Regions from separate parts of the Dickeya sp. CFBP 2040 genome, predicted to be linked through region 2. Evidence: predicted binding sites of a transcription regulator. Region 2 holds the regulator's gene; each other region holds the start of a gene.

Region 1 (4,191 bases), on a different contig from region 2:
CAGACTAATCGTTTTGATTAATGTTGATGTTGTTGATGAAAATATTTTGCGTAATATAAGTAAAATTACACTTTCCGATACGCATGATTTTACTGAAGATGCAGGATCGGAAGAGGTGGGTTTATTAAAGAAACAAGAGGAAAAACTGATTTGTCATATAATAAAGAAAACTGATGGTGATCGAATAAAAGCCTCTGTCATTCTTGGTATCAGCCCAACGACACTCTGGCGGAAAATGAAAGAATATAAAATTAACGATTGAGGCTCAGGCTACTGCCCAGATGCTCAAATCAGGAGGGGCGAATTAACCCTAACCCATGACTCAATTATCCAATGCCTGCGCGCACGCCCAGGCGGAACTCCAGGCCCATTGAAAATTGTAGCCGCCTAGCCAACCGGTGACATCCACCACTTCGCCGATGAAGTAAAGACCCGGCACCTTGCTGGTTTCCATTGTTTTTGACGACAGTTCGCGGGTATCAACGCCGCCGAGCGTCACTTCCGCGGTGCGGTAGCCTTCGGTACCATTAGGCTGAACCCGCCACTGTTGCAGTGTGGTTTCTACCTCGATTTGCTGCGGCTTATTAAGTTGTTTCAGTGTGACATCCGGCAACTGCCCTAATGTTTGCAGACATTCTACCAGCCGCTTCGGCAACCACTTCGACAACGTGTTTTTCAGGTTCTGGTTCGGGTGTGCCTGACGCTCGGCATTAAGACACTCAGCCAGATCAATCGTAGGCAACAGATTGATGGTGACGAATTCCCCCGGTTGCCAGTAGCTGGACAGTTGCAGAATCGCCGGGCCGGACAGGCCGCGGTGAGTGAACAGAATGTTTTCGCGGAATATGGTGCCGTTTTCAGCGCTCACTACCGCTGGCACCGACACGCCTGAAAGCGCCTGTAACTGTTCCAGCAGCGGCTTGTGCAGGGTGAACGGTACCAGTGCGGCGCGGGTTGGCAACACATTGAGGTCAAACTGTGCCGCCAGTTGATAACCGAACGGTGTAGCGCCTAATCCCGGCATCGATAGTCCGCCGGTGGCGATGACCAGCGCGCGCGCCTGCACTGGCCCGGTGCTGAGCTGCACCTGAAACTGCGCGTTTTTTTCCACCGAGACAACCTCGCTGCGCAGGCGCAGCGTCACCTTACCGGCTTCGCACTCTTTCATCAGCATATCGACAATATGTTGCGCAGAATCGTCGCAAAATAGCTGGCCAAGGGTTTTTTCGTGATACGCGATGCCATGGCGGGTTACCAGACTGATGAAATCCCACTGGGTGTAACGGGCAAGGGCGGATTTGCAAAAGTGCGGATTATGCGACAGGTAAGCCGCAGGTTCGGCGTACAGATTGGTAAAGTTGCAACGTCCACCACCGGACATCAGAATTTTGCGGCCCGGTTTTTTGCCGTTGTCCACCAGTAGTGCACGCAGCCCTTTCTGGCCTGCCTGTGCCGCGCAAAATAACCCAGCTGCGCCTGCGCCAATGATGATTACGTCAAACTGTTCCACGTTGTTCTCCTGCTATGCCGCCCGCTGATTAGTGGGTGGCCGATTATAGGTGATGTCCGATTGCAGATCACCTGACAAGGCGAGCCTTGCATCAGGCCGCGCCTTCGCTGGAACCCGTGTTATTTTTTCAGGTAACAAAATGTGTTTATGATAAAGAGTAATAATGCATTGATTTTAATTAATTAAATGGTTATCAACGGCAGGGTTGGCGTAAATTAAGTCAAAATAATGTCATATTTTTCTTTTCCCGTTTCAGCTTGTCACCGATAATGCGCCGCGTTCATGACCACTACATGGCCTAACACATATGTTACATTTATTTGCCGGGCTTGATTTCCATACCGGTTTAATGTTGATTCTCGCTCTGCTGTTTGTCCTGTTCTACGAAGCTATCAATGGCTTTCACGATACCGCCAACGCGGTGGCTACTGTTATCTATACCCGTGCGATGCGTGCCCAACTGGCGGTTGTCATGGCCGGTGTTTTCAATTTCCTTGGGGTATTGCTGGGGGGGCTGAGCGTGGCGTATGCCATCGTTCACCTGCTGCCAACCGATTTGCTGCTGAATGTCAGTTCTACTCACGGGCTGGCGATGGTGTTTTCTATGCTGTTGGCGGCGATCATCTGGAACCTGGGGACCTGGTATTTCGGGCTGCCGGCTTCCAGTTCTCACACCCTGATCGGTGCCATTATTGGTATTGGTTTGACCAATGCGCTGGTGACCCATACATCGGTGGTGGATGCGCTCAATATTCCTAAAGTCGTTAGCATTTTCCTGTCGCTGCTGGTATCGCCGGTGGTCGGTATGATCATCGCCGGGTTGATGGTGTATCTGCTGCGTCGTTACTGGAGCAGCAATAAGAAGCGTCAGCGCGTTCACCTGACGCCAGCCGAACGCGAGAAACAGGATGGTAAGCGCAAGCCGCCGTTCTGGACCCGTACGGCGTTGATCTTGTCTGCGGTGGGGGTGAGCTTTTCTCACGGCGCCAACGACGGTCAGAAAGGTATTGGCTTGCTTATGCTGGTGCTGATTGGCGTGGCGCCTGCCGGGTTTGTGCTGAATATGGATGCGTCGGGTTACGATATCAGCCGTACCCGCGATGCGGTGATGAACCTGCAAAGCTATTACCAATCTCACCAAACATCACTGGCGCATGTGATCGATTTGTCGCACCCGGTGATCCCGGCTCCGGAAAACGTGATTCCGTCTACCGGCAACAAACCGGATTTTCACTGTGATACCTCTCGCGCCTTGATCGCCATTGACCGTGCGCTGGGTCTGCTGAATAACGTAAAAAGCTACGGTGAACTGGCTGCGGAAGATAGAGCCCGTGTTCGTCGCTTGTTGATGTGTATCTCCGATACGCTGGATCACGTCGTCAAGCTGCCGGAAATTCCGGCTGATGATAAACGCCTGCTCAATAACTTGCGTAGCGACCTGCTGTATACGGTGGAATATGCTCCGCTGTGGATTATTGTGGCCGTGGCGCTGGCGCTGTCGCTCGGTACCATGGTGGGCTGGAAGCGCGTGGCGGTCACCATTGGCGAGAAGATTGGTAAAAAAGGCATGACCTACGCGCAGGGCGTTTCAGCGCAGGTGACGGCAGCCATCTCGATTAGCATCGCCAGCTATACCGGTATGCCGGTTTCCACGACGCATGTGCTCTCATCGGCTGTAGCCGGAACCATGATCGTCGATGGCGGCGGCGTGCAGGGGAAAACCGTGAAAAGCATTCTGCTGGCCTGGGTGTTTACCCTGCCGGTATCGATGCTGTTGTCCGGCGTGCTTTACTGGCTGGCGTTAAAACTGATTTAACCTGCGGTGATGAAACCGCAAGGTGACAAGGCAAGACAAATAAGAAAGGCGGCCACCAGGTCGCCTTTCTGCTTTTCGTGTATAGCGTTGATGAGTTGATAGGTTGATAGGTTTATAGGAACACGACCGGTTTATGCCGTCCGCTGGTGTCTCGCTTCAGTGCCAGATGATCAGGCCAACGAGGCTCACTACCACCAGCCCGCACAAGGCGGAAGTCAGCAGAAACTGACCACGCACCCGTGCGCAGCGACGGATGAATTCAGGGTCGTGATGGTCAAGATAACGTTGTGCGTAGATATAGCGAACCAGCCGTAACTGCTTGCTGGGCTGCCCGTGGGAGGTGAAAAAGCCACCTCCGTCCACATACTGATAAAGCAGCGGGTCACAGTCTCTCAGTATCAGCAGCAGCACTCGTAACGAAGAATAATATCGCGCCATATTGATGACACAGACGACACATAAAGCCCAGAAAAGCGCAAATGTACTAATCATCATGCTTCCCTCCCGGATTATGACCCTCCAGATGCTGGTATGTGTCTGATCCTGATGACATCACATCTGTGGGTATTTATGCCACACGTTATTCACGCGATGTTATGGGGCTGCCAGATCATGGCGAGTTGCCCAGGTGCTTTTCTGCACCCTCTGTATCCCTGCCGGAAGATGGACTAGCACAGCCCTTCTTCAATTTCATTGTAGAAGAGCCTGGTGCTTTTTTTCCATACCTGACGCAAGGTTCATTACCCGCCCAAAACATCATCACGTCTTTTGATCTGGCATCGGCTTCTACGCCGTAGGCCCTGTTCTTTTCAACTACACTTTATCTATGTGCGTGCGAGAGTCTTACCCGTTATTAAGGCTTCAC
Region 2 (4,191 bases):
CATGTGTCGTTTCCAACGGGATGAAAAACAGAGGAACACTATTCTCGGTACAGCAGCGGGGACAATCAAGCCCCCACCGCCACTATCACAACTGAGGGTTCGCCGCGTTCTGGCTCAACACTGAACTGACAATCAACCGATTTGGTAAGGTGAACATGAAGCGTGAGCCTGCCCCTTCTTCGCTGAGGATCTCCAGACGAGAATCGTGGTGGCTGAGCGCATGTTTGACAATCGCCAGCCCCAACCCGCTGCCGCCGGTCTGGCGTGAACGGGCCTTGTCAACGCGATAAAAACGCTCGGTCAGGCGAGGAAGATGTTCGGCAGCAATGCCCGGACCGTTGTCGCTAACCTGAAATTCTGCACCCTGCGGTGTTTGCTGCCAGCACACTTCAATGCGGGTGCCCTGTGGCGTATGGTTAACCGCGTTATACACCAGATTCGACACCGCGCTACGCAACTGCTCTTCGTTGCCAAACACTTGCAATTGTTCGTTGACGCGAAACACAATCTCGTGACGTCCTTGACTCAGGGTATCCGCTTCACGTTTGAGCACTCGCAACATCAGCGGAATATCTACCTTTTCACTGAGATCGATAGCCGCGGCGGCTTCGATGCGCGACAGCGTCAGCAATTGCTGCACCAGCCCATCCATACGGCGGGTTTGCTCCTGCATGGTGTGCAACGCCTTAGATTGCAACGCACCATCCAACGATTCATCGCTCATCATCTCCAGATACCCCTGCAACACGGTCAACGGTGTACGCAGTTCATGGCTGACGTTGGCGAAGAAGTTGCGCCGTGCGCCTTCCAACTGATGCATTTGGGTCACGTCGCGGGCCACCATCAGTAGTTGTCCTTCCGAATAAGGCATCACACGGAATTCTACGTGGTGGGCATTTTTCAACGTTAGCGTTAGCGGTCGGTTGAAATCCTGCTGCTGCATGTACTGGGTAAACTCAGGGTAACGCAGCAGGTTGAGGATATTTTGACCATTGTCTTCCGGCCAGCGAAAACCAAGCAGATGCTGGGCCAGACGGTTACACCAAATAATCCCGCCTTCTTCAGTGGTGATGACCACTGCATCCGGCAACGATTCCGCGCCGCTGCGAAAGCGTTTGATCAGCAACGCCAGCTCACGCCGACGGCGGCGGTTGCGTAGTTGCATCTGATAAAGGCCGTAAAACAGCGGTTCCCAGCTCCAGCGGCCAGGCGGTGGGGTCATGCTGCGATCAACCCACAGCCAGTAAGACAGGCGCAATTGGTTGTAGAAGTTCCAGCACAACGCCGCCAGTACCGACGCCAGCAGAAACCAGGGCAGATAACCGATGATCAGCCCCAGCAACACACCAGGTAAACAAAAAAAAGCCAGCTCCATCGCCAGCTTTTTCCACGACAAACGTTCTAGCACGTCAGATTTTCTCCGGGAATCACGTTATCAATAACGCGTTGAAAAACGGTATCCAGTTCCCCGAACAGTCTGAACCATCTTGTCGTGCCCACTGGTTTCCAGCGCCTTACGCAAGCGGCGGATATGAACATCCACAGTACGGTCCTCAACATAAACGTTAGTACCCCATACATGATTCAGCAACTGCTCACGACTATATACCCGTTCCGGATGCGTCATAAAGAAATGCAGCAGCTTGAACTCCGTCGGTCCCATATCCAGCGCGTGTTCTTCCGTGGTTACCCGGTGGGAAGAGGGGTCCAGGCTTAATCCACGCATTTCGATCACTTCTTCCACCGCCATCGGCGAAATTCGGCGCATTACTGCTTTGATACGTGCGACCAACTCTTTGGGCGAAAACGGTTTAGTAATGTAATCATCAGCCCCCACTTCCAGGCCGCGAACCCGATCTTCTTCTTCACCTCTGGCGGTCAGCATCATGACCGGAATATCTCTGGTCAGCGCTTCGCGTTTCATATGTTTGATAAACTGCAAACCGGACCCGCCAGGCAGCATCCAGTCCAGCAGCACCAGTTCAGGATAAGGTTCGGCCAGCCGGGTAACGGCGCTATCATAATCCTCAGCCTCGACTGGCTGATAGCCGTTCTGCTCCAGCACGAAGCACACCATTTCACGAATCGGTGCTTCATCTTCCACCACCAAAATACGTCTTGCCATATCAATCCTGCCGTTAATCGTCACGGTTAGCGTGCGGTGTGCATTATGCGTCAGTTTTATGACAGATTTATGAAAAATCGGCCCCGCCGGCGGCGGCCTCACTACCGCGACCAGAGCCACCCGTAGCGCTTATTTTTTCCCCTATCACGCTGGTTGACTAGATATTATGGGACATGCCCTAAACTGCACACCTATAATCGCCGATGATAAAGACGCGGCGTTTTGCCATAACAACGGTACCCGGATGGTCCGTTGTCCATCAACACCGCCAAAAACAACATGTCGTTTGCACTCACCTGCAGGGAGTCTCATGCGAATTATTCACACGTCTGACTGGCATCTCGGTCAGTACTTTTATACCCGGAGCCGTGCGCCTGAGCATCAGGCATTTTTGCACTGGCTGGTTGAGCAGGTTGAGCAATATCAGGTTGATGCAGTAATAGTAGCAGGTGATGTGTTCGACACCGGCGCACCGCCCAGTTACGCCCGTGAAATGTACAATCAGTTTGTCGTCGCGTTGCAGCACACCGGTTGCCAGTTGGTGGTGATGGGCGGCAACCATGACTCGGTCGCCACGCTGAACGAATCACGCGCGCTGCTGGCCTGCCTGAATACCCAGGTAGTGGCTGGCTTTGAGGGCGATATCCACCAGCAGGTGCTGGTGCTGAACAACCGTGCCGGCGAGCCAGGCGCATTGTTGTGTGCTATCCCATTCCTGCGCGCACGCGACCTGCTCACCAGCCAGGCAGGCCAGTCTGGCGCACAAAAACAGCAAGCATTACAAGATGCTATCGCCAGCCATTATCAGCACAGTTACCAGCTTGCCTGCGAACAGCGTGCCACGCTGGGTCGGGCGTTGCCGATTGTGATGACCGGACACCTCACCACAGTGGGCGTCGCCACTTCCGACTCGGTGCGTGATATTTATATCGGCACGTTAGACGCCTTTCCGGCACAAGCTTTCCCCCCGGCAGACTATATTGCGCTTGGTCATATTCATCGCCCACAGCGGGTGGCGCAATGCGAGCATATCCGTTACAGCGGCTCGCCTATCCCGCTAAGCTTTGACGAGTTGAATCATGAGAAATCGGTCTATCTGGTGCACTTTGAACAGGGCAAATTACAAGAGGTCACTGCGCTGACGGTGCCGACTGAACAACCTATGCAACTGGTGAAAGGCAATTTGCCGGAGATCGAACGCCGTCTCGCCGGATTCCGTGACTATCATGGCGACAAACCCGTGTGGCTGGATATTGAGATCGCCACGCAGGACTACCTGAGCGACATGCAACAACACATTCAAACGCTGACCGAACCGTTGAATGTGGAAGTGCTGCTGCTGCGTCGCGCGCGAGAACAACAGCAACAAATGCTGGTGCAACTGGAGAAAGAAACGTTGGAAGAGTTGCAGCCTGCCGAAGTATTTGAGCGGCGTCTGGCGCTGGAGGCAGACCTGGATGAGGCGCATCAGCAACGCCTGAAAGGATTGTTCAACCGGATTATGCAAGAGATAGACGCACAGCGACAGGAGACATCCGCATGAAGATTCTTAGCCTGCGTCTGAAAAACCTTAACTCGTTGCAGGGCGAATGGAAAATCGACTTCACCCGCGAACCCTTCGTCAACAATAGTCTGTTCGCCATTACCGGTCCCACCGGTGCAGGTAAAACGACATTGCTGGACGCCATCTGCCTGGCGTTGTACCACCAAACGCCACGCCTGAAGGTCAGCCCCAGCCAAAACGAACTGATGACGCGCCACACCGCCGAGTGTCTGGCCGAAGTCGAATTCGAGGTGAAAAACGTCGCCTACCGCGCCTTCTGGAGCCAGCACCGCGCCCACAACAGCCCGGAAGGCAACCTGCAACCGCCCAAAGTAGAGATGGCGTTGTGTGCCAGCGGCAAGATTCTCACTGATAAGGTGAACGAAAAACTGGCGATGATCGCCGATATCACCGGTCTGGATTTTGATCGTTTCACCAAATCGATGATGTTGTCTCAGGGGCAGTTTGCCGCTTTCCTCAACGCCGACGCCAATCAACGGGCCGAACTGCTTGAAGAACTGAC
Region 3 (4,191 bases), on a different contig from region 2:
AGTTGGAAAGGGGCGTTAAATAAGTGAGTTGACGAGAAACCGCCACGTTACTGTGGCGGTCAGGGGAGACGTAAAGGTTAGAACTGTTCCCAGTTGTCGCTACTGCCGGCGCTATTTGCCAGCACCAGTCTGGATGGCGTTGGTTTTTTCTGCTCGGTTCCCGGCTTGTGCAGCGAAGGTGGCTGGCGGCCAAACGTATTCTGGATATTGAAGATGCTCATCAGCTCCACCAGTTTTGCGGCCTGGTCGCTCAGGCTGTCGGCGGCGCTGGCGGATTCTTCCACCAGAGAGGCGTTTTGCTGAGTGACCTGATCAAGCTGGTTTACTGCATCATTGATCTGCGAAATGCCGGATTCCTGTTCGTGGGTGGTCACGCCGATTTCACCGATCAAATCCGCCACGTGACGCGCCTGTTTCACCAGTTCGTCGATAGTAGAGCCGGCTTCGCGCACCAGTACTGAACCCACTTCCACTTTTTCGACGCTGGCGGTAATCAACTCTTTGATTTCCTTGGCAGCGGAAGCAGAACGTTGAGCCAGATTTCTCACTTCGCCCGCGACTACGGCAAAGCCTCGGCCCTGTTCGCCGGCACGAGCGGCTTCGACTGCGGCGTTGAGCGCCAGAATATTGGTCTGGAAGGCAATCCCGTCGATAACGCTGATAATGTCGCCAATTTTGTGTGAGCTGGCAGAGATGTCTTCCATAGTACGGACGATGTTGCCGACCGCCTCGCCCCCTTTGGCGGCGGTTGAACTGGCTGACTGTGCCAGTGTGCTGGCATTACGTACCGTATCGCCGTTTTGGCGGATGGTTTGACTCATCTGTTCCATAGAGGCGGCGGTCTGTTGCAGGCTGGCAGCCTGTTCTTCGGTGCGCTGGCTCAGGTCGGTGCTGCCGGCGGCGATTTCACTGGCGCCGGTAGCAATAGATTCGCTGCTCTGGCGCACCTGAGTGACGATTTGCGCCAGTTTTTCGCGCATCTCGTTCATGGCTGCCAGCACGCTGTGGCTATCGCCATTTCGCAGGTCAACGTTGAAAGCCAGATCGCCGTCGGATATACGTTGGGCAACCGTGGCCGCGTAAGCCGGTTCGCCGCCCAACTGCCCTTTGACGGTACGGGTGATGAGCAAGGCGGTTAATGCGCCGAGCACGGTGGCGGCCAGCGCCAGCGCCAGCATCAGCGTGCCGTCAGAACGGGCGCTATGCATGGAGTCCGCCACCACATTCATGGTGATTTTCTTTTGAAAGTCGAGCATGTTGTCCAGTGCTTTGAACACGCCGTCCTGAGCGGTTTGCATGTCGTTGAGGATCAGGTTGCGTGCCTGATTACGCTGTTCCGATTGGTCGGACATCCCCAGTGCGACAGCTTTATTGAAGGCTTGTAAATAAGCCGGGCGCACCTGCGTCAGCTGGTTGAGCTGATCGCGAGTTTCCGGGGTATCCAGCCGTTCCGACAGTTGCTTGAGTACTTCGGTGTTGCGCGCTATCTGCTTGTCGATAAGCTGTTTTTCACGCGCAATGCGTTCGGGATCGTTACTGAGTGCAATATTGCGCACCAGACGGGAGTTGGTATCGAAGCCGGTTTTGGCTTCCTGAATGAGCATCATGTTGGTGAGCGTGGTGTTAGAGAGGTGGTCGATGTGGTCACCCAGTATGACCAGTTGTGTTCGACCAAACACGGCTACCAGCAAGCCTATCACGATGACCAGGGCGAATCCGGCACTCAGCATGGTGCCTAGCTTCATTCTTTTTAGCGCGTTCATAGATATCCTTAACGTTGTTTATTCCATGCGTTCATTTGGGACCTCGTCCAGGAGGTAAGTTAGCTCTGTATAATTTGGGTTAATTCTATTTGGTATGAATGTTTTTTTTAGTTCGTGCGATAGATCTCCTGTTTATTTCGCTTAACTCTCTAAATAAATAGATAGATAATAGTTTTATAAGAAGTGGTAAAAAGAACCACTAAAACAAATAACTAATATAAATAAGTGGTTAGGATTAAAAGCTAGAGTAAAGTTTGTTGGCTAATAAGAGTAAGTAATAGTACGCGTTTTGTCGAATCTAATGTGTTAAGTCCGTAAATAAATTACCAATAAAATAATATTGGGTGATATGTTTACTATTTTCCTTAAGGAACGACAGCAAAAAAGAAATCGCTGTGGTCAGAGAATAAACCACTTTACAGCCGTACTGCTGGTGTGATGCTCAAATAATACCGTTGTTGACATGTTGCGGTGCTGCTTCCGTTTGCTGGTCACTACAGCTAGCGGGTTCTCCATAGAGGCTGGTTCTCCATAGAGAAAGTAAAACTGGCAAGGACGGGTCTATAAGTGCGGTGTTTTTCTACAATTCACTGATTAAAAATAAGAAAATCATTACCTGCCACCTGATTCTTCCGGTCTTTCTTGATAGCGTGCAATCGTATGCATTTGTCATTTTTTTGTCATGAAGTGGTTATTTTTTTGTCATTTTTGCGTGTCATGTTACCTGCCGAATATCAAGGTGCGCTTTTTCGCTCATGGCGCTCACAACGATCAGTACTCGCATCCGCACCCACCATGATCTCAGGAGACAGCATGTTTCAACACGCTATCCGTAAAACCGCCGCCGTTGTCATTATGGCGTTGGCTGCCAGCGCACAGGCGCAGGCGGTTACCGAAATCCCATTCTGGCATTCGATGGAAGGGGAACTGGGTAAGACAGTTAATTCTCTGGCTGACCGTTTCAACCAGACTCACAGTGACGTCAAAATCGTGCCGGTGTACAAAGGCAACTACGAGCAGAGCCTGGCAGCCGGTATCGCCGCGTTTCGTAGCGGCAATGCACCCGCTATCCTGCAGGTGTATGAAGTGGGTACGGCGACTATGATGGCCAGTAAGGCTATCAAGCCGGTATACCAGGTATTCAAAGATGCCGACGTGCCGTTCGATGAGAAAATTTTCGTACCGACCGTTTCCGGTTACTACTCTGATGCCAAAACCGGGCACCTGCTGTCTCAGCCGTTCAACAGCTCCACACCAGTACTGTATTACAACAAAGACGCCTTCAAAAAAGCGGGTCTGGACCCGGAGCAGCCGCCGAAAACCTGGCAGCAGATGGCTGAGTATACCGCCAAACTGCGTGCGTCTGGTATGAAGTGCGGCTATGCCAGCGGCTGGCAGGGCTGGATTCAGATTGAAAACTTCAGCGCCTGGCACGGTTTGCCGATCGCCACTAAAAACAACGGCTTCGACGGTCTTGATGCGGTGCTGGAGTTCAATAAACCGATTCAGGTCAAGCATATTCAGATGCTGGAAGACATGAACAAGAAAGGGGACTTCACCTATTATGGCCGCAAAGACGAGCCGACCGAGAAGTTCTATAACGGCGACTGCGCCATGACCACCGCGTCATCCGGATCGCTGGCGAATATTCGTCAGTACGCCAAATTCAACTACGGCGTGGCGATGATGCCGTATGACGCCGACGTGAAAGGCGCACCGCAGAATGCGATTATCGGTGGTGCCAGCTTGTGGGTGATGAGCGGCAAAGACGCGGCGACCTATAAAGGCGTGGCGGAGTTCATGCAGTTCCTGTCTACGCCGGAAATTGCCGCCGAGTGGCACCAGAAGACCGGCTATCTGCCGATCACCACCGCCGCTTACGAGCTGACCAAACAGCAGGGTTTCTATGACAAGAACCCCGGTGCTGATATTGCCACCCGTCAGATGCTGAACAAAGACCCGCTGCCGTTTACCAAAGGGTTGCGTCTGGGCAACATGCCGCAGATTCGTACCATCGTGGATGAAGAACTGGAAAGCGTCTGGACTGGCAAGAAAACCCCGCAGCAGGCGCTGGATACTGCTGTGGAGCGCGGCAACGCACTGTTGCGTCGCTTCGAACAGGCGAACAAGTAATCATATTCCGGGCCGAAGGGAGTCGGCCACCCCTGTCTTTTCTTGAGAACCCTGTTTTCTGAGAGCCTTGTGCATGAGTGCTTCCCGCCCTGTTTTTGGCCGCAGCCTGTTGCCTTACCTGCTGGTGCTGCCGCAGCTAGCCATTACGGTGATTTTCTTTATCTGGCCTGCCGGGCAGGCGCTCTGGTATTCGGTGCAGAGCGTTGACCCGTTCGGCCTGTCCAGCCAGTTCGTCGGGCTGGAGAATTTCATCAATCTGTTCCACGACAGCTATTATCTTGGCTCGTTTTACACC
Region 4 (4,191 bases), on a different contig from region 2:
TTCAGCCCGATGGCCGAGCTTTTCACACACTTTGTTGGTGACCCATTCCGCCATCAGCCTGTAGGTCATCAGCTTGCCGCCGGTAATGGTGACGAAACCTTCCAGCCCGTCGCGGCTGGCATGGTCCAACAGCACAATACCGCGGCTGACGCTGCGCCCGGACGGGTCGTTATCATTCGCCACCAGTGGCCGCACCCCGGCGTAAGCGCGCAGAATGCGAGTCTGCGCCAGTTGCGGCGCCAGCAGGCTACCTTCACGGATCAGCGTGTCCACTTCCTCCGGGGTCACCGTCATGTGGTCTATCTGGTCGTAATCGATGCGGGTCGAGGTGGTGCCTATCAGCGAAATGGTATCACCCGGCACCAGAATGTCGGCATCAGCCGGTGGGCGACAGCGGTTAATCACCCGGTTATTGATGCGGTGGCCCAGAATCAGCAATGCGCCTTTGGCGGGGAACATGCGAACACTCAGGTCGGCGTACTCGGCAATGCGCTGCCCCCAGATGCCACCCGCATTAACCACTACCTGCGCATAAATTTCGCTGGCCAGGTGGCGTTTGTGGTCGAAAACGCGCACACCGACAACGCTCCCCCCCTGACGGATCAATCCGATGACCTCGTGATAGGTCAAGACTTCCGCGCCATGTTCACAGGCATCGATCATATTGGCGGCGGTCAACCGGAACGGGTCTACCGTGCCATCCGGCACGCGCACTGCACCAATCAGTGCCGGATTAGCGGCTGGCTCCAGTCGCAACGCTTCCTGCGGATCGATAGCCTGCGCCCGTATCCCCGCCTGCTGGCAGGCAGCAATAAACCGGGTTTGATAATCAAGATCATCCTGCGGCAACGTCAGAAACAGGCCATCAGTCGGCTCGATACAGTGACGGGCGATGCGTCGCAGAATCTGGTTTTCTTCAATACATTCACGGGCAGACTCCGCATCGGTGACCGCATAACGCGCCCCGCTGTGCAGCAATCCATGATTGCGACCCGTAGCCCCGGTGGCAATGTCGTGCCGTTCCAGCAACAGGCACCGCAACCCGCGCAACGCACAATCGCGGGCAGTTCCCGCGCCGGTAGCGCCACCGCCGATAATCACTACATCTGTTTCTCGCCGCAAACCGTTGTTCGCCATTTCCGTTTTACCTCAATCCGGATCATGCCTGTATATAGTGGGGCATAAACCGCCGTCAAAATGATTGATAAAGAACAAAAACACTCAAAAAACGAAAATTAAATCGCGAGACAACACCGAATATGTGATTCGAATCACTCAAAAATGAAAAATGGTTATTTCATTTGTGTTACCTAAAGCCCAAAATAGCGCCAGCCGTCATAAAAGTGTAACAATTGCGTATTGACTCACACTGAAGACAACGCGTATTCGCTACGCTGGCGAGCGTTATAGAAAATAACTATCGGGGATTGTTTATTTATGCTGAGTATTTTCAAGCCTGCGGCACATCGACCACGAGTGGCGGAACATCAGGTAGACCCACTCTACCGTCGGTTGCGCTGGCAGATATTTATGGGAATCTTTTTTGGCTACGCCGCCTACTATCTGGTCAGAAAGAACTTCGCACTGGCGATGCCGTATCTGGTCGAACAAGGCTTCTCCAAAGGCGATCTGGGCTTTGCACTGTCTGGCATTTCCATCGCTTACGGGTTTTCCAAATTCATTATGGGTGCGGTGTCCGACCGTTCCAATCCGCGTGTCTTTCTGCCTGCCGGCCTGATTCTGGCAGCCGCAGTCATGCTGTTCATGGGCTTCGTGCCGTGGGCGACGTCCAGCATCATGGTGATGTTTGTGTTGCTGTTCATTTGTGGCTGGTTTCAGGGCATGGGCTGGCCGCCGTGTGGCCGCACCATGGTGCACTGGTGGTCGCAGAAAGAGCGTGGCGGCGTTGTGTCTATCTGGAACTGCGCCCACAACGTGGGCGGTGGCATCCCGCCGCTGCTGTTCCTGCTGGGGATGGCCTGGTTCCACGACTGGAAAGCCGCACTCTATATGCCGGCGATTGCCGCCATTTTGGTGGCGCTGTTCGCTTTCGCCATGATGCGTGACACGCCACAGTCTTGTGGTCTGCCGCCCATCGAAGAATACAAAAACGATTATCCGACGGATTACAGCGAAAAAGACGAACAGGAACTGACGGCGAAAGAAATCCTCATGCAGTATGTGTTCCCCAACAAACTGTTGTGGTACATCGCCTTTGCCAACGTGTTCGTCTACCTGCTGCGCTACGGTATTCTCGACTGGTCGCCGACCTACCTTAAAGAAGTGAAGCACTTCGCACTGGATAAGTCGTCGATAGCTTACTTCCTGTACGAATATGCGGGTATTCCAGGCACGCTGCTGTGCGGCTGGATGTCTGACAAAGTGTTCAAGGGCAACCGCGGCGCTACCGGCGTGTTCTTTATGAGTCTGGTGACTATCGCCACCGTAGTGTACTGGCTGAACCCGGCAGGCAACCCCACTCTGGATATGATCTGCATGATCGTCATCGGCTTCCTGATCTACGGCCCGGTGATGCTGATCGGCCTGCACGCGCTGGAACTGGCACCGAAGAAAGCCGCCGGTACCGCCGCAGGCTTCACCGGGTTATTTGGTTACCTCGGCGGTTCGGTGGCAGCAAGCGCCATCGTCGGCTATACCGTCGATTTCTTCGGCTGGAACGGCGGTTTCCTGGTAATGATCGGCGGTAGCGTACTGGCAGTATTGCTGTTGATTATGACCATGATCAACGAGAAGAAACACAAGGAAGAACTGGCGAAGCGCGCCTGATCCCGTCATCCCGCTATGGTTTACTGACGATAAACCATACGCGTTATCCCCGCCGGACCGATCCGGACTGGCGGGGAGTTATCAGCAGCATGTCTATTTTAGCCACATCAACGCGCTTTATGCCCTGCTTTATCGGCAAGCCGATGTGGACGGCTTGTCCACCGACTTCCCAGACAAAGCCGTCGCCTTTCTGCATAACGTGCACCCGGCACCTCAGGCGTCATCGCCCAGATAAAGACGACGCAGGTACCCTGGCACCGCTTGCTCGATGTTGGTGCCAATCACGTCGTTGTCCGGCAGCATATCTTTCAGCCGCTGGTGGGCATTGCTCATGATGCAGCCTTTGCCCGCCATCGACAGCATTTCATAGTCGTTCATACCATCGCCGAAGGCGATGCAGTCCTTGATGGTGTAGCCGAGAATTTTGGCGACCTGCTCCAGTGCGTGACCTTTAGATACGCCGCCTGCCATCACTTCCAGACAATTCAGAGTAGAGAAACTAACGTTCACGCGATCACCCCAGCGTGCGTTAAGCGCGTCTTCCAGTGTCAGCAGCTTGTCGTGATCCTCACAGGTGAAGAACACCTTGCCGACGTCGTCCGTACCCAAGGTTTCCGGGTCGAACAGTGTGTAGCGGAACACCGTCTCGGCGAAAAAGCGCTCTTCTTCCGGTCTGGGACGGCACAAAAACCACTCATCGCCACGATAAACGTGGGTGAGGATTTCCGGGTGGTGATACACCATGCCATACAAATCCTGGGCGATATCGCGGTCAAGATTGTGGCTGAAAATCAGATCGCCATCGGTGTTATGTACCCGCGCACCGTTAGAGGTAATCATGTAAGCGCTGATCGCCAGATTATCGCGGATCTGCGCCACATCCATATGGTGACGACCAGTGGCAAACACAAAATGAATGCCCTGTTCCGTCATCAGGCGCAGGGTTTCTTTGGCATAAGGTGACAGGGTGTGATCGGGTGACAGCAGTGTGCCGTCAAGATCGGAAGCAACAATCGGGTACATATGTTGAAATTCAACCTCCGCTGGTGCCGGGCGGCATGGCCGCACAGACGTATTAATGATAATGATTGAAATGCTGCAAAATTCGCCCGAAGGCATCGGCCCGCATCGCATCCTTTTCCGACAGGATGTCGTGACGGGCACCGCGAATGACGTAAGGACGGCCATCCACACATGGGTGGCCGGCTGCCGCCAACGCCTGACAGAAGGCGTCCTGACAAGCATTATCCACTACCCGCTCCTCTTGCGCCTGCAACATCAGCAATGGCGTGGTCATTGCCGACGCTTGCCGCAGTAACTGTTCTTCTACCAGCAACGCTTCCCGTACCCAGTGATAGGTCGGGCCGCCGATACGCAAATCCGGGTTATCGGCATAAAAACGCA

The links. Region 2 encodes PhoB, which activates phosphate uptake and scavenging genes when phosphate is short. Its sites were predicted from a motif close to CTGTCATAAAACTGNCNNAT; they were not measured.
Region 1: the regulator PhoB is predicted to act here: its motif matches at 1,728-1,747, upstream of pitA (inorganic phosphate transporter PitA).
Region 3: the regulator PhoB is predicted to act here: its motif matches at 2,428-2,447, upstream of ugpB (sn-glycerol-3-phosphate ABC transporter substrate-binding protein UgpB).
Region 4: the regulator PhoB is predicted to act here: its motif matches at 1,333-1,352, upstream of glpT (glycerol-3-phosphate transporter).

The regions. Positions count from the first base shown of each region.
Region 1 is NZ_JAAVXH010000086.1:19,648-23,838, reverse strand. It holds gene Dpoa2040_RS11600 (sigma 54-interacting transcriptional regulator) at 1-262, shown strand, start outside; gene Dpoa2040_RS11595 (NAD(P)/FAD-dependent oxidoreductase) at 323-1,510, opposite strand; gene pitA (inorganic phosphate transporter PitA) at 1,818-3,326, shown strand; gene uspB (universal stress protein UspB) at 3,483-3,818, opposite strand; gene Dpoa2040_RS11580 (hypothetical protein) at 3,860-4,123, shown strand.
Region 2 is NZ_JAAVXH010000084.1:86,326-90,516, forward strand. It holds gene Dpoa2040_RS11440 (PstS family phosphate ABC transporter substrate-binding protein) at 1-3, opposite strand, end outside; gene phoR (phosphate regulon sensor histidine kinase PhoR) at 86-1,408, opposite strand; gene phoB (phosphate response regulator transcription factor PhoB) at 1,436-2,125, opposite strand; gene sbcD (exonuclease subunit SbcD) at 2,436-3,668, shown strand; gene Dpoa2040_RS11460 (AAA family ATPase) at 3,665-4,191, shown strand, end outside.
Region 3 is NZ_JAAVXH010000078.1:17,064-21,254, reverse strand. It holds gene Dpoa2040_RS10235 (methyl-accepting chemotaxis protein) at 78-1,763, opposite strand; gene ugpB (sn-glycerol-3-phosphate ABC transporter substrate-binding protein UgpB) at 2,577-3,896, shown strand; gene ugpA (sn-glycerol-3-phosphate ABC transporter permease UgpA) at 3,970-4,191, shown strand, end outside.
Region 4 is NZ_JAAVXH010000096.1:98,482-102,672, forward strand. It holds gene glpA (anaerobic glycerol-3-phosphate dehydrogenase subunit A) at 1-1,137, opposite strand, end outside; gene glpT (glycerol-3-phosphate transporter) at 1,438-2,787, shown strand; partial or broken gene glpQ (glycerophosphodiester phosphodiesterase) at 2,882-3,022, shown strand; gene yigL (sugar/pyridoxal phosphate phosphatase YigL) at 3,001-3,810, opposite strand; gene pldB (lysophospholipase L2) at 3,863-4,191, opposite strand, start outside.